One region of the Micromonospora sp. NPDC005254 genome, then DNA from elsewhere that is predicted to be linked to it. Evidence: predicted binding sites of a transcription regulator. Region 1 holds the regulator's gene; the other holds the start of a gene.
The links. Region 1 encodes HrcA, which represses chaperone genes, less so after heat shock. Its sites were predicted from a motif close to GGTTNGCACNCTCNNNNNGAGNGTGCNAACC; they were not measured.
Positions count from the first base shown of each region.

Region 2: groL (chaperonin GroEL) is a predicted target of HrcA. The motif match lies at 5,767-5,797, and genes of this name have one in related genera.

Region 1 covers NZ_JBIAKM010000011.1:59,776-67,275, forward strand. Annotated here, with positions in the region: gene ACFYPR_RS28625 (hypothetical protein) at 146-1,000, opposite strand; gene ACFYPR_RS28630 (enoyl-CoA hydratase-related protein) at 1,254-2,063, opposite strand; gene hemW (radical SAM family heme chaperone HemW) at 2,083-3,306, shown strand; gene ACFYPR_RS28640 (DUF4870 domain-containing protein) at 3,419-4,057, opposite strand; gene hrcA (heat-inducible transcriptional repressor HrcA) at 4,284-5,306, shown strand; gene dnaJ (molecular chaperone DnaJ) at 5,380-6,525, shown strand; gene ACFYPR_RS28655 (16S rRNA (uracil(1498)-N(3))-methyltransferase) at 6,527-7,261, shown strand; gene ACFYPR_RS28660 (SDR family NAD(P)-dependent oxidoreductase) at 7,462-7,500, opposite strand, start outside.
Region 2 covers NZ_JBIAKM010000001.1:278,399-285,898, reverse strand. Annotated here, with positions in the region: gene ACFYPR_RS01360 (S8 family serine peptidase) at 1-2,585, shown strand, start outside; gene ACFYPR_RS01355 (GNAT family N-acetyltransferase) at 2,635-3,570, shown strand; gene ACFYPR_RS01350 (hypothetical protein) at 3,648-3,893, shown strand; gene groL (chaperonin GroEL) at 3,952-5,574, opposite strand; gene ACFYPR_RS01340 (hypothetical protein) at 5,845-6,585, opposite strand; gene ACFYPR_RS01335 (cold-shock protein) at 7,371-7,500, opposite strand, start outside.

The sequences.
Region 1 (7,500 bases):
CGGGGAGGGCGTGCGGCGCGGGCGGACCCGGACCAGACCATGTGCAGCGGTACTGCTGCGGACAGTGAGATTTCTGTGGTGAATTGGGCATCATGTGGTGCGGTGCCCGATTGTGCGGTGACTGCCGGTTAAGAGATCCGGGTCGTCAGCCCTCGGCGAAGACCTCGGCCACCACCTGACCCGCGGGGCCCTGCTCGCCGGTGACCCGGCCCCAGGTGCCGTTGCGGGCGGTCCACTCCAGGTCGCCGAAGCGGACCCGCTTCACCCCGTGGTCCTGGGCGTGCGAGACCAGCCAGTGCGCGTACCGCCAACCGTCGCGCTGGTCGTCCGCCGTCACCGCCAGCCCGGTCTGGCTGGCCGGGCCGGCGCTCGACACGCCCCAGTCCAGCACCAGGTTGCGGGTCAGTTGGGCGGTCGCCGCCGCGCCGTGCATCACCGGGGTACGCCCCACCGTGCAGGCCACCGCGCCGGTGACGTCGCCGAGCAGGGCCTTGCTGAGCACCTCGGAGTCGTCGGCCCACTTCTCGTACGCCTCGGGGAACGCCGAGCGCTGCACCCGCTGGGCGGCATCGGTGACCCGCATCTTCTCCCAGCCGCGCACCTTCTTCAGCGCCGCGTAGAACCTGTTCGCCGCGTAGCGGGAGTCGCGGATCTGCGCCGACGTGCCCCAGCCCTGACTCGGGCGCTGCTGGAACAGGCCGACCGAGTCCCGGTCGCCGTCGGCGAGGTTGCGCAGCCCCGACTCCTGGTAGGCGGTGGCCAGCGCGATCACCACGGCCCGCTCCGGCATCCCGCGCTGGGCGCCGATCGCCGCGATGGTCGCCGCGTTGGCCATCTGCTCGACGTCCAGCGCGACCCGGCCGTCGGCCTGGACCGTGCAGGTGCGTCCCGCCCGCGGCAGTCGCAGTTGATCCCCGACCTGCCGGACGACGAGCCAGATCGCGATCACAGCGACGAGGATGAGCACCACTCCACCCGCCACGGCTGCCCGAGTTCGCACCCACACCCCCTGATCGACAGTTCGACAAGCGTACGTCCCCGGTGGCGTCGTCCGGGTCGTCCGACCGGTTCGGGGTCCGCGCTGCCGCCGCGTACCGATCGGGACGTTCCCGCTCCGGCGCCGAACTCACCTGCCGCGCCGACCGGGCTCTGGGTTGTCTGCCACGTCACCCGACCTGGACGCCGGGAAGCGATTGACCGGTCAAGGACTTGACCGATTGACACGTCCCGGCCCTACCCGGCACGTCCCGCCCCTACCCGGCATGATCAGCGGAACCACCGTCCAGAGCGGCCACCCATCGAGCCAATCTCTTTTCCCGGAAGGCCAGGACCCCCTCGCGCCCCTCGTCGGAGAGGAAGTAACCGGTCGAGAGGGCGGACAGCCGCGCCAGGTCGGCCCGCAGCTCGGTGGTGCCCGGTCGGCGCAGCAGCTCCTTCGCGCCGGCCAGCGCGCCGGGCGCGCCGCGCACCAGCGAGTCGCAGTAGCGCCGTACCGCGTCGTCCAGCCCGTCGGCCGGCACGGCGGCCGTGACCAGGCCGATCTCGGCCGCCCGTCGGCCGTCGAAGGTGTCGCCGGTCAGGTACAGCTCGGCGGCGGCACGCGGGTGCAGGCGGGGCAGCACGGTTGCCGAGATCACCGCCGGGATCACCCCGATCCGCACCTCGGTGAAGGCGAACGTCGCCTCGTCGGCGCAGACCGCCAGGTCGGCGGCCGCGATCAGGCCCAGCCCGCCGGCCCGAGCCGGCCCGGCGACCCGCGCGAGCACCGGCTTCGGGCAGTCCCAGAGCGCCGCCAGCACGTCGCCCAGCATCCCGGCCGGCACCGTTCCGCTGGCGTACGCCGCGGCGGTCTCCTTCAGGTCCGCGCCCGCGCAGAAGACCGGGCCCGTGTGGTCCAGCACGATCACCCGGACCGCGTCGTCGGCCGCCGCGTCGGCCAGTCCGGCCAGCAACTGGGTCATCAGGGCGGTGGAGAGCGCATTGCGGTTGTGTGGGCTGTCCAGGGTGAGGGTGGTCACCCCACGGGCCGTGGCGACCCGCACGAGGACGTCGGGAGAGGTCATGCCGGGCACACTAGTGGCCATGCCCGGCGTCCTTCCAGATGGTGAGACCGTCCCCGTCGACGGATCGCTGCCCGCCACCGCCACCTCGGCGGTCGGCGCGCGCGGCTTCGGCGTGTACGTCCACGTGCCGTTCTGCGCCAGTCGCTGCGGCTACTGCGACTTCAACACCTACACGGCCGCCGAGCTGGGCGGGGGCGCCAGCCGCGAGGCGTACGCCGACACCGTGCTGGCCGAGCTGTCGCTCGCCGCCCGGGTGCTCGGCGACAGTCCGCCGCCCCGGGTCGACACGGTCTTCGTCGGCGGCGGCACCCCGACCCTGCTCCCCGCCGACGACCTGGCCCGCATCCTCGACGGCATCGACCGCACCTGGGGGCTCGCCGCCGACGTCGAGGTGACCACCGAGGCCAACCCGGAGTCGGTGACCCCGGAGTCGTTGCGGCGGCTGCGGGCGGCCGGCTACACCCGGATCTCGCTGGGCATGCAGTCCGCTTCCCCGGGGGTGCTGGCGATCCTGGACCGCAAACACAGCGCCGGTCGGGCCACCGCCGCCGCCTTGGAGGCACGCGACGCCGGGTTCGAGCACGTCAACCTGGACCTGATCTACGGCACGCCGGGGGAGCGGGCCGAGGACTTCGCCGCCACGCTGGAGCAGGTCGTCGCCGCCGGGGTCGATCACGTCAGCGCGTACGCCCTCATCGTCGAGGACGGCACCCGGCTCGCCGCCCGGATGCGGCGCGGCGAGCTGGCGTACCCCAGCGACGACGTCGCCGCGGACCGCTACCTGGCCGCGGAGGCCGCCCTCGACGCGGCCGGCCTGTCCTGGTACGAGGTGTCCAACTGGGCGCGCACCGACGCGGCCCGGTGCCGGCACAACCTGCTCTACTGGACCGGCGCGGACTGGTGGGGGCTCGGCCCGGGGGCGCACAGCCACGTCGGCGGGGTGCGCTGGTGGAACGTCAAGCACCCCACGACGTACGCCCAGCGGCTGGCCTCCGGCGCGTCACCCGGCCTGGCCCGCGAGGTGCTCACCGTCGACGAGGCCCACATGGAGGACGTGATGCTCCGGCTGCGGCTCGCCAGCGGGCTGCCGCTGGCGGTGCTCGACGCGGCCGGCCGGGCCGGCGCCGAGCGGGCCCTCGCCGACGGCCTGCTGGCCGCCGGGGACTACGCCGCCGGCCGAGCGGCGCTCACCCTGCGCGGCCGGCTGCTCGCCGACGCGGTCGTCCGCGACCTGCTGCCCTGACCCGGACGCGCGGCCCGGCCGGCAGGTGCGACCGACCGTCGCCGGTCAGCCCGCGCCCCGGCCGGCCGTGCGGGCGGTGCGCCGGACCGGCCGGGGGAGCGGCCGGCCCGGATCACTTGACGAGGTTGGCCGAGAGGGGGTAGCGGTAGAGGCTGCCCTCGTTGGCCTTGATGCCGGCGAGGATGCCGAACACGGCACCGAGGATGATGGCCGCCCCGACGCCGATGAAGCCGATCAGGATGCACGAGAGCACCCAGCCGACCAGGCCGACGATCGACCAGATGAGCTGGAAGTTGAGCGCGGCGACGGCGTGCGCCCGGACCGTCGGGGACTGGTTGCCCCGGGCCAGCATCGCCACCAGCGGGGCGACCCAGCCGAGCACGCCCCCACTGATGATCATGCCGGCCGCGCCGCCGAAGTGCGCGACCAGCGCCCAGGTCTTGTCCTCGTTGTTGGCGTAGCCGCCGCCGGGGCCGCTGAAGGCGCCGCCGGTCGGATACCCGCCAGTCGGGCCGCCCGGGGGGTAACCGCCCGGCGGGGGGTAACCACCTGGCGGAGGGTAGCCGCCCGACGGCGGTTGGTCACCGGTGGGCGGCGGATAGCCACCGGCCGGGGGATAGCCGGCCGGGTCGGGTGCCCCGGACAGTGGTGCGGTGGGCGGCTCGGCCGCGGAAGGCGAGCCCGGGAGAGTCGGCTCCGGCGGGTAACTGCCGGGGTCTCCCGCGCCGGGAGGGCGAGGTGGTTCAGTCATGACTGTCACGGTAGGTGTCGGCGGCAACGTCGCACCAGAGCGATACCGCCCGGCCGCGCGGGCCGATCGGCCCGCGCAAGGTGGCGCGGGCCGCACCCACGGCCTGTCGTTGATCATCGCGTCGGCGGGGGTGCCGACGTAGACTGGCACTCGTTACAGTCGAGTGCCAGGACGGCCGTCGGCCCCGGGTGGGCCGCCGGCCGACGTGCGACAGGAGGTGCGGAGGATGGGTCTGGACGACCGCAAGCTCGCCGTGCTCCGCGCCATCGTCGAGGACTACGTCTCCACCCAGGAGCCGGTCGGCAGCAAGGCGCTGGTCGAGCGCCACCAGCTCGGGGTCTCCCCGGCGACGGTCCGCAACGACATGGCCGTGCTGGAGGAGGAGGGCTACATCCGGCAGCCGCACACCAGTGCCGGCCGGGTGCCCACCGACCGCGGCTACCGCCTCTTCGTCGACCGGCTGTCCCGGGTCAAGCCGCTCAGTCCCGCCGAACGTCGGGCCATCGAGCGCTTCCTCGTCGGCGCGGTCGATCTCGACGACGTGGTGCACCGCACCGTGCGCCTGCTCGCCCAGCTCACCCGGCAGGTGGCCGTCGTGCAGTACCCGAGCCTGGCCCGCTCCTCGGTGCGGCACCTGGAGCTGGTGCCGATCTCCACCACCCGGCTGATGCTCGTCATGATCGCCGACACCGGGCGGGTCGAGCAGCGGCTGGTGGAGCTGCCCGGCCCGGTCCCCGCCGACGACGTCACCGACCTGCGCCGGCTCGTCAACGAGAAGCTCGCCGGCGCCCGGCTGTCCGAGACCCCGCCGCTGGTGCAGGCGCTGGTCGAGGAGGCGCCGGCCGAGCTGCGTCCGGCGATGACCACCCTCTCCACCGTCCTGCTGGAGACGCTTGTCGAGCGGCACGAGGAACGCATCGCCCTGGCCGGCACCGCCAACCTCACCCGGGGCGGCCTACTCGACTTCCAGGGCTCGCTGCGACCCATCCTGGAGGCGCTGGAGGAGGAGGTCGTGCTGCTCAAGCTCATCGGCGAGACCGAGCCCAGCACGACCCGGGTCCTGATCGGCGACGAGAACGAGTTCGACAACCTGCGCGCCGCCTCGGTGGTCAGCACCGGGTACGGCCCGGGGGCCACCATCGTGGGCGGCCTCGGCGTGTTGGGGCCCACCCGCATGGACTACCCCGGCACCATCGCCACGGTGCGCGCCGTGGCACGCTACGTGGGCGAGCTGCTGGCCCAGAACTGACCAGTCAGGGCCGACGGCCGGCTGCGGCCGCCGGTCGGCGTAACGCGAGACGAACATGAGGACACGGAACGCAGTGGCCAGGGACTACTACGGCATCCTCGGTGTCAGCCGGGAAGCCTCCGATGACGAGATCAAGCGCGCCTACCGCAAGCTGGCACGCCAGTTCCACCCGGACGTCAATCCGGACCCGGAGGCCCAGGAGAAGTTCAAGGACATCAACGCCGCGTACGAGGTCCTCTCGGACGACCGGAAGCGGCAGATCGTCGACCTGGGTGGCGACCCGCTCGCCCCGGGAGGCGGCGGCGCGGGCGGCCCGGGTGGCCCGGGGGGAGCCGGCCCGTTCGTCGGCTTCCAGGACATCATGGACGCGTTCTTCGGCGGCGCGGCAGGTGGCGCCCGTGGCCCACGGCCGCGGACCCGGCCGGGCGCCGACGCGATCCTGCGGCTCGAACTCGACCTGCACGAGACGGCGTTCGGCGTCGAGGCCCCGATCACCGTCGACACCGCGGTGCTCTGCACCACCTGCTCGGGCGCCGGCACGGCAGCCGGCACCCACCTGGCCACCTGCGAGGCGTGCGGCGGTCGGGGCGAGGTGCAGTCGGTGCAGCGCACCTTCCTCGGCCAGGTGGTCTCCGCCCGGCCGTGCACCGTCTGCCAGGGCTACGGCACGACCATCCCGCACCCCTGCCCCACCTGTGCCGGCGACGGCCGGGTGCGCACCCGCCGTTCGCTCACCGTCAAGATCCCGGCCGGTGTCGAGGACGGCATGCGGATCCGGCTGGCCCAGCAGGGCGAGGTCGGCCCGGGCGGCGGCACCGCCGGTGACCTCTACGTGGAGATCCACGAGAGGCCACACGACGTCTACTCCCGCAAGGGCGACGACCTGCACTGCCGGGTCACCGTGCCGATGACCGCCGCCGCGCTGGGCACCCGGCTCACCATCAAGACGCTGGACAGCGAGGAGACCGTCGACGTCAAGGCCGGCACCCAGCCGGCCAGCACGCTGCGGCTGCGCGCCCGGGGTGTGCCGCACCTGCGCGGCACCGGCCGGGGTGACCTCTACGTGCACCTCGACGTCCGGACGCCCACCAAGCTCGACCCCGACCAGGAGAAGATGCTGCGCGACTTCGCCAAGACCCGGGGTGAGGAGGTCGCCGAGCTGACCAAGCAGGGCGGCTTCTTCTCCCGGATGCGCGACGCGTTCAACGGCCACGCCTGACGTGTCCGCGCCGCTCTTTTTGGTCGACGCGCTGCCCACCGGCGACGCGCTGACCCTCGACGGGCCCGAGGGGCACCACGCCGCCACCGTGCAGCGGCTGCGCGTCGGCGAGGAACTGCTGCTCGCCGACGGGCGGGGTGGCACGGCCGCCGCCGTGGTCACCGCCGTCGGCAGGGGCAGCCTGGAGGTCACCGTCACCTCCCGGGAGTACGCGGACGCGCCCGTACCCCGGATCGTCACCGTGCAGGGCATCGCCAAGGGTGACCGGGGCGAGCTGGCCGTGCAGGCGATGACCGAGGTCGGGGTGGACGAGATCGTGCCCTGGGCGGCGTCGCGCTCGGTGGTCCAGTGGCGCGGCGACCGGGGCGTACGGGCCCGCGAGAAGTGGGTCGCCACCGCCCGCGAGGCGGCGAAGCAGGCCCGCCGGCCCTGGCTGCCGGTGGTGGCCGGCGCGCCCGACGAGTCCACCGCGACGGTCGCCCGCCGCATCGCCGGCGCCGCCGCCGGGTTCGTCCTGCACGAGGAGGCCGAGGAGCGGCTCACCACCGCCGACCTGCCCTCCATCGGTGAGATCGTCCTGGTCGTCGGCCCCGAGGGCGGCATCGCTCCGGCCGAGATGACCGCCTTCCGCGAGGCCGGCGGCCGGCCGGTACGCCTCGGGCCGGAGGTGCTGCGGACCTCCACGGCCGGCGTGGCCGCGCTCAGCGTGCTCGCCACCCGCCTCGGCCGCTGGTAGTCCCACCGCTAGCTGTGGTGACTCGTGTAGCTGTGGTGACTCGTGCCCCGACCCAGGCTCCCACCTTGTCCGCGTCCTTTGCTCTGCTTCAACCGACGCAACAGTTTCGGCCGTTGAGTGTTGCCGTGGTTGAAGCAGAGCAAAGGACGTGATGAGCAGGCGGGAGGCCCTGGCCGGTGGCGGCGCGGGCTGGCGGGTGGTCAGGTGCGCAGGTAGGAGGCGCCGTTGAGGTCGACGAT
Region 2 (7,500 bases), on a different contig from region 1:
AGGTGCTGCTCGGCTTCGGACGGGACCGGCTGGGTTGGCTCTGGCCGGTGCTCGGCCTGGTCACCGTCGTGCTGGTGGGCACGCCCGCCCTGCTGCTGGCCGTGCTGCCCCGCTCGACCACGGTCCGGGCCACCGGGCGGGTGTGGTTGGCCGCCGCGCTCACCCTCGGCGTGCTCACGCTGCTGCGCATCGTGCCGCCCGTACACCACGAGGCGTACCTCGCCGCGCTGGCCGCCGTCGCATCGCTCAGCGCGCTCACCGTGGCCTGGTCGGCGCGACGATCGTCCGGCTCGGACGTCGCCGCCGCTCCCGACGCCACCGCGTCGTGGGCCGGCGACCGCACCGGCGGTGCGGCGCCGAACAGCGACGCCACCGCGTCGTGGCTCAGGGACCGCACCGGCGGTGCGACGCCGAACGGCGACGCCACCGCGTCGGGGGCCAGCGACCGCACCGGCGGTGCGGCGCCGAACGGCGACGCCGCCCCCGCTCAGGCCGCCGGAAGCACGGAGTCGAGCGTCGACGCCGCGTCGACGGCCGTCGGGGGCCCGGATCCGGTCGGGGGGCAGCGTGGATCGCGCCGGCCCGGGCCGGTGCCGCTGCTCGCGGTCGCCGCCGGGTTGGCGCTGCTGCTGCCGTGGGCCTGGCTGGGCGCGCTCGGCGGGCTCCTGGAGACAACGCTCGCGCTGTTGGCGGCGGCCGCGCTCGGGGTGCTGGCCGCGACGCTGTTGGACGCCACCTTCTGGTCCCGGTTCGCGGTCGGCCGGCCGCCTCGGCCGGGACGGCTGGTGCTGGTCGGTGGCCTGGTCGCCGGGGTGGCGCTGCTGCTGCTCGCGGCCGGGACGGGCCAGTCCGGCGCGCAGTTGCCCGCCCTGCTGACGCTGCCGCCGACGGGCTTCGCGCTGGCGGCGCTGTATGCCGCGGCCTGGAGACCGACCGCCGACCCGGCCGCGACCCGGCGGCCCACCGCCGACCCGGCCGACGCCGCACGCGCCACCCGGGCCGCGACCGGCTGGCTGGTGGGCCTGGCCGCGCTCGGCCCGCTGGCCTTCACCGACCCGGAAGAGATCACCCTGCTGCTGATCGGCACCCGGGACGTCCCGTTCTGGGTGGCGGCCGCCGCCGGCGCCGGCCTCGCCGTCGCGGTCCTGGTCGCCATCGGGTACGCGGTGCTGCTGGCCCGCCCGACGGCACGCACCCCGAGTCGCCGGGTCGCCGCGCTGGCGGTGGCGGTCCTGCTGGTGACGGTGGGTGTCGTCGACGTCGGGCCCGGCCAACCCGGCCTGTACGGGGAGCGGCTGCTGGTGGTGCTGCGCGAGCAGGCCGACCTGAGCGGCATCCCGGCCGGCGCCCCCGGGCAGGCCGGACGGGACGCCCGGGCGGCGGAGGTCTACCGGCGGCTGGTGACCACCGCCGACCGCAGCCAGGCCGACCTGCGCCGCACAGCGGGGCGGCTACGACTCGACCCGGTGCCGTATTACCTGGTCAACGCGGTCGAGGTGGATGGCGGCCCGGCCGTACGGGCCTGGCTCGCGCGGCGACCCGAGGTGGCTCGGGTGCTGGTCAGCCAGCGCCTGCGGCCGCTGCCGGCCCCGGCGGGGCAGAGCCGGGGCACCGCGCCCGCGCCGACCGGCCCGGAGTGGAACATCCGTCAGCTCGGCGCGGACCGCGTCTGGTCCCAGCTGGGGGTGACCGGCAGGGGAATCGTGGTCGGCAGCTCCGACTCCGGTGTGGACGGCGACCATCCGGCGCTGCGGGCCGGGTTCCGTGGCGGGGACGACTCCTGGTACGACCCGTGGGACGGCACCCGGACGCCGAACGACCAGGGCGGGCACGGCACCCACACGGTGGGCAGCGCGGTCGGGCGGGACGGCATCGGGGTGGCGCCGGACGCGCAGTGGGTGGGCTGCGTCAACCTGGACCGCAATCTGGGCAGCCCGGGGCACTACCTGGACTGCCTCCAGTTCATGCTGGCGCCCTTCCCGGCCGGCGGTGATCCGTTCACCGACGGCCGGCCAGAGCGCGCCCCGCAGGTGCTGACCAACTCGTGGGGCTGCCCGGCGATCGAGGGCTGCGACCGGGAGGCCCTGCTCCCGGCCACCACGGCGCTGGACGCCGCCGGGATCTTCGTGGTCGCCGCGGCCGGCAACACCGGCCCGTGGTGCGCGTCGATCGACGACCCGCCCGCTCCGTACGCGAACGTGCTGACCGTGGGCGCGGTGGACGCGCACCGGCGGGTGGCCGAGTTCTCCTCACGCGGGCCGGTGCCGGGCGGCACGGGCAAACCGGACGTGCTGGCGCCCGGGGTGGGCGTGGTGTCGGCCATGCCCGGCGGCGGGTACGCGGCGCTGGACGGCACGTCGATGGCGACCCCGCAGGTGGCGGGAGTGGTCGCGCTCATGTGGTCGGCGAACCCGGCGCTGGTCGGGGACCTGACCAGGACCCGGCAGATCCTGCGGGACACCGCGACGCCGGCCGAGCCGACGTACCGTTCCGACAACCCCACCGACGCCTGCGGCGGCCCGGCGAACGTCACCGGCGCCGGCCAGGTCGACGCGTACGCAGCCGTTCGCGCCGCCCGGGGGTGAACGAGGGCGGGGCCGGTCACCGCCAGCAGGTGATCTAGGGTCGGCGACCATGGACGCCGAGATCACCGTCGCCGAACTGAGCCCCGACCTCGCGCCCACCGTGACGCGGTTCTGCGCGCAGGCGCTCGACCTGCCCGAGGACGCCGCCGAGGCGGCCGCCATCGTGGACGTGCTGTGGACCCGGGCCGCTGCCGACCGCGCGGTGGTCGGGCTGGGCGCGTACCGGGGGAACGACCTGGTCGGGGTGCTGCTCTGCTCGGTGTCGCCGGCCGAGGTGGGCATCGGGCACGTGGACCTGGTCGCTGTGCTCCCCGGGCAGCGCCGCCGGGGGGTGGGCCGCGCGCTGCTGTCGCGGGCCGAACAGGCACTCGCCGAGCGCGGCGTCACCGAGGTGCTGCTCGCCGGAAACCCGCCGTACTACGCCTGGCCGGGCATCGACGTGCGGTACACGCCAGCGGTGTGCGCCGCCCTGGCGCTCGGCTACCACCAGGACCGGACCGCCTGGAACATGACGGCGGACCTGTCGTACGACGAGTCACCGGCCCTGCGGTCCACGGAGGCCGCGGAGCAACGGCTGGCTGGGCAGGGCATCACGGTACGCCGGGCGGAGCCCGCGGACCTGCCGGCGCTGGCCGCGTTCGCCCGGTCCACCTTCGGTGGCGCCTGGGACGGCGAGCTGGCCGGGTCGGTGGGCCGCGCGGGGGCGGGCTGCCACCTGGCGGAGCGGACCGGCGAGGTGCTGGGTTTCGCCGCCTACGGGTCGTCCCGGCCGAGCTGGTTCGGGCCGATGGGCACCGCGCCCGCCGCCGAGGGTTCGGGCATCGGCGGGGTGCTGCTGCGACGCTGCCTGCGCGACCAGCGTGCGGCGGGGGTGGACCGGGCGCAGATTGGCTGGGTGGGGCCGGTGCCGTTCTACTCGGGCAGCGCGGGCGCCCGGATCGAGCGGGTCTTCTTCCTGTACCGGCGGACCCTACCGGTGACGTGAGAGGGCAAATGGGACATGAGTCCATTCGCCCGCATTACCCATCGACGCCCCCTACCGTTTCGGTAGAGGAGGCAGCCATGACCACGGATGACGACCAGACCGAGGACGGCCCGCCGATCACCTGGAAACCGGTCGGCGAACTGCCCGGCCAACTCCCGTTCGACCGGCTCGACTACGGCGACGCCGAGCAACTTGCCGAGATGACCACCGACGGCGAGCGGCTGACCGAGGAACCGCAGGAGATGGTGGACGCGCCGATCCAGCTGCTCCCGCCGTACGACCGGGCGCAGAAGCGCCGCAACCAGCGCCCACTGCCCACCTGACGACGAACGGGGCGGACCGCGTCAGCGGCCCGCCCCGTTCGGTGTGTCGGAACTGGACTCAGAAGTCCATGTCCCCGCCACCCGGGCCCGCCGGGGCAGCCGGGTTCTTCTCCGGCTTGTCCGCGACGACGGCCTCGGTGGTGAGGAAGAGCGCCGCGATGGAAGCGGCGTTCTGCAGCGCCGAGCGCGTCACCTTGGCCGGGTCGATGATGCCCGCGGCCAGCAGGTCGACGTACTCGCCGTTGGCGGCGTTGAGGCCGTGACCCGCTTCGAGGTTACGGACCTTCTCCACCACGACGCCGCCCTCGAGGCCGGCGTTGACGGCGATCTGCCGCAGCGGGGCGTCCAGCGCGACCTTGACGATGTTGGCACCGGTCGCCTCGTCGCCGACCAGGTCCAGCTTGTCGAAGGCGGTCTTGCCGGCCTGCACCAGCGCGACGCCACCACCCGGGACGATGCCCTCCTCGACGGCGGCCTTCGCGTTGCGAACGGCGTCCTCGATGCGGTGCTTGCGCTCCTTGAGCTCGACCTCGGTGGCCGCGCCGACCTTGATCACCGCAACGCCACCGGCCAGCTTGGCCAGCCGCTCCTGCAGCTTCTCGCGGTCGTAGTCGGAGTCGCTCTTGTCGATCTCGGCCCGGATCTGGTTGACCCGACCCTGGATCTGGTCGGCGTCGCCGGCACCGTCGACGATGGTGGTCTCGTCCTTGGTCACCACGACCTTGCGGGCGCGGCCCAGCATGTCGAGGCCGACGGCGTCCAGCTTGAGGCCGACCTCCTCGCTGATGACCTGGCCACCGGTGAGGATGGCGATGTCGGCGAGCATGGCCTTGCGGCGGTCACCGAAGCCCGGCGCCTTGACGGCGACGGACTTGAAGGTGCCCCGGACCTTGTTGACGACCAGGGTGGCCAGGGCCTCGCCCTCGATGTCCTCGGCGATGATCAGCAGCGACTTGCCCGACTGCATGACCTTCTCCAGGATCGGAAGCAGGTCCTTGACCGACGAGATCTTGCTGTTGACGATCAGGAGGTAGGGGTCGTCGAAGACGGCCTCCATGCGCTCCGGGTCGGTCATGAAGTAGGCCGAGATGTAGCCCTTGTCGAAGCGCATACCCTCGGTGAGCTCCAGCTCCAGCCCGAAGGTGTTGCTCTCCTCGACGGTGATGACGCCTTCCTTGCCGACCTTGTCCATCGCCTCGGCGATGATCTCGCCGACGGTGCTGTCGCCAGCGGAGATGGAGGCGGTGGAGGCGATCTGCTCCTTGGTCTCGACGTCCTTGGCGAGCTTGGACAGCTCCTCCGAGACGCTCGCGACCGCAGCCTCGATGCCCCGCTTCAGGGCCATCGGGTTGGCGCCGGCGGCCACGTTGCGCAGGCCCTCGCGAACCAGGGCCTGGGCCAGGACGGTCGCCGTCGTCGTGCCGTCACCGGCGACGTCGTCGGTCTTCTTGGCGACTTCCTTGACCAGCTCGGCGCCGATCTTCTCGTACGGGTCCTCGAGCTCGATCTCCTTGGCGATGCTCACACCATCGTTGGTGATGGTGGGGGCACCCCACTTCTTCTCGAGCACGACGTTGCGGCCCTTCGGGCCGAGGGTCACCTTTACGGCGTCAGCGAGCTGGTTCATGCCCCGCTCGAGGCCGCGGCGCGCCTCTTCGTCGAACGCGATCATCTTTGCCATACGGCGTTGTCCTCCTGGACACTCACGGCCACCCGAGTGTGTGTCCCGGATGGGCCGCCTGGTTTACGCACCTTGGGACGCCGCCACCAGGCGACGACGACGTCCTCCGGCCGGGCCGGATAGCCCGCGACGACCGGCCATGTGCCGCCCCGGCGTCTCCACGCCTGGGCAACCTGGCCCCACCGTCCCGACCGTTGGCACTCACGGTACGCGAGTGCCAATGACTTGTTTAGCACTCTCACCTGCCGAGTGCAAGCACGATGACGCCGCTCAGCCGAGTTCGGCCGCCAGTCCGGCGCTGTTCACCGGCCCCTCATGGGCCCGCTGCTCGGTGTACGTGACCAGCAGACCGATCAACTGGACGAGGTGGGCCGGCAGCGCCAGCAGCGCCGCGACACCGATCACCGCCACCACCCCGACCGCGGCGCCCGGGGACGCGAACGGGTCCGTGCCCAACGCGCCGGTGCCCACCGACTCCAGGAAGCCCGGAACCACGGTGCCGACGATCACAGCCCCGCCCACCACGGCCACCCGGCCGAGCAGCAGCCCGAGCCGGGCGTGGAACATCCCGAACGACCGGCCGATCGGGTTCTGCCGCTCGAACAGGTAGACCGGGCCGGCCAGGCTCAACGCGAACGCCAGATAGATGCCCGGCAGGACGCAGAAGCAGAAGCCGATACCGATGAGCACGCTGACCAGCAACGTCCAGCCCCACAGGCCGAGCGCCCGGCGCAGGCCGTACCGCAGCGCCGCATCCAGGCTGGCGGGCCGGCCGGTCGCCTGCTGGGTGATCACCCAACTGCCGGCGGCCCACCCCACCGCCTGCACCAGACCGATCAGCAGGCTGCCGCCGACCAGCACGGCGACGAGGGTTGCCAGGGTGGCGGCGAAGTTGTCCGGCAGTCCGGCCGCCGGATCCATCTCGGCCTGCGCCTCCCAGCCGGGCGACGGGTCCACACCCAGCGAGATGACCGAGAGCACCGCCGCCGGCAAGACCTGCGTGAGCAGCATGATCGGCACCAACTGCCGCCAGCTTCGGCGCAGCGCGCCCCCGCACCGCTCGAACCAGGCCCCAATGCCGGCACCGGGCGGAGTGACCAGGGCGTCGTTCGGATCGAACCCGTGACCTGGCGGGTACCAGCTGACCGGCGCCCCCGGATACCACGGCTGCCCACCGTAGGGACCAGACCCCGGCGGGTAGCCGCCGGTGGGCGGAAAGACCCAGCCCTGCGGCGGCGCACCGGCCGGACCCCAACCGCCCCGCGCGGGATCCCAACCGGGCGGCGGCCCAGCCGGTGGACCCCAACCGCCCTGCGCGGTGGGATCCGGCGTACCCGCCGGACCGGCCTGCCCCCAACCCTGGGGGATCGGGCCGGGTGGCGGCCCGTATCCAGGCGGCATCGCAGGGCCGGGGCCGTATCCAGGCGGCATCGCAGGGCCGGGGCCGTATCCGGGTGGCATCGCAGGGCCGGGGCCGTATCCGGGCGGCATCGCAGGGCCGGGGCCGTATCCGGGCGGCATCGCAGGGCCGGGGTCGTGTCCGGGTGGCGGCCCGGGGTCTGCGCCGGAGGCCGGTGGCGTGCCCGGGGCCGCGCCGGAGATGGGTGAGGTGGGGTCGGACGGGCCCGGCTCACCCGGCCCGGAGGGCGTGGTGGGTGGGGGCGGCTGGTCGGTCATGAACCCTCCTCAGCATCGGCTGGAACGGCTCACGATCTTCCCGGGTGGGCGTCCGCACCGCAGCCCCGACCCGCCAGCCGATCGGGGGTGATCCGCGAGCGAAAAGGTCGGGAATTCGCTCAGGCGATGACGCGTACGTGTTCCGCCTGCGGGCCCTTCTGGCCCTGGGCGATCTCGAACTCCACCCGCTGGCCGTCGTCGAGCGCCTTGTAGCCGTCCATCTCGATCGCGGAGAAGTGGACGAACACG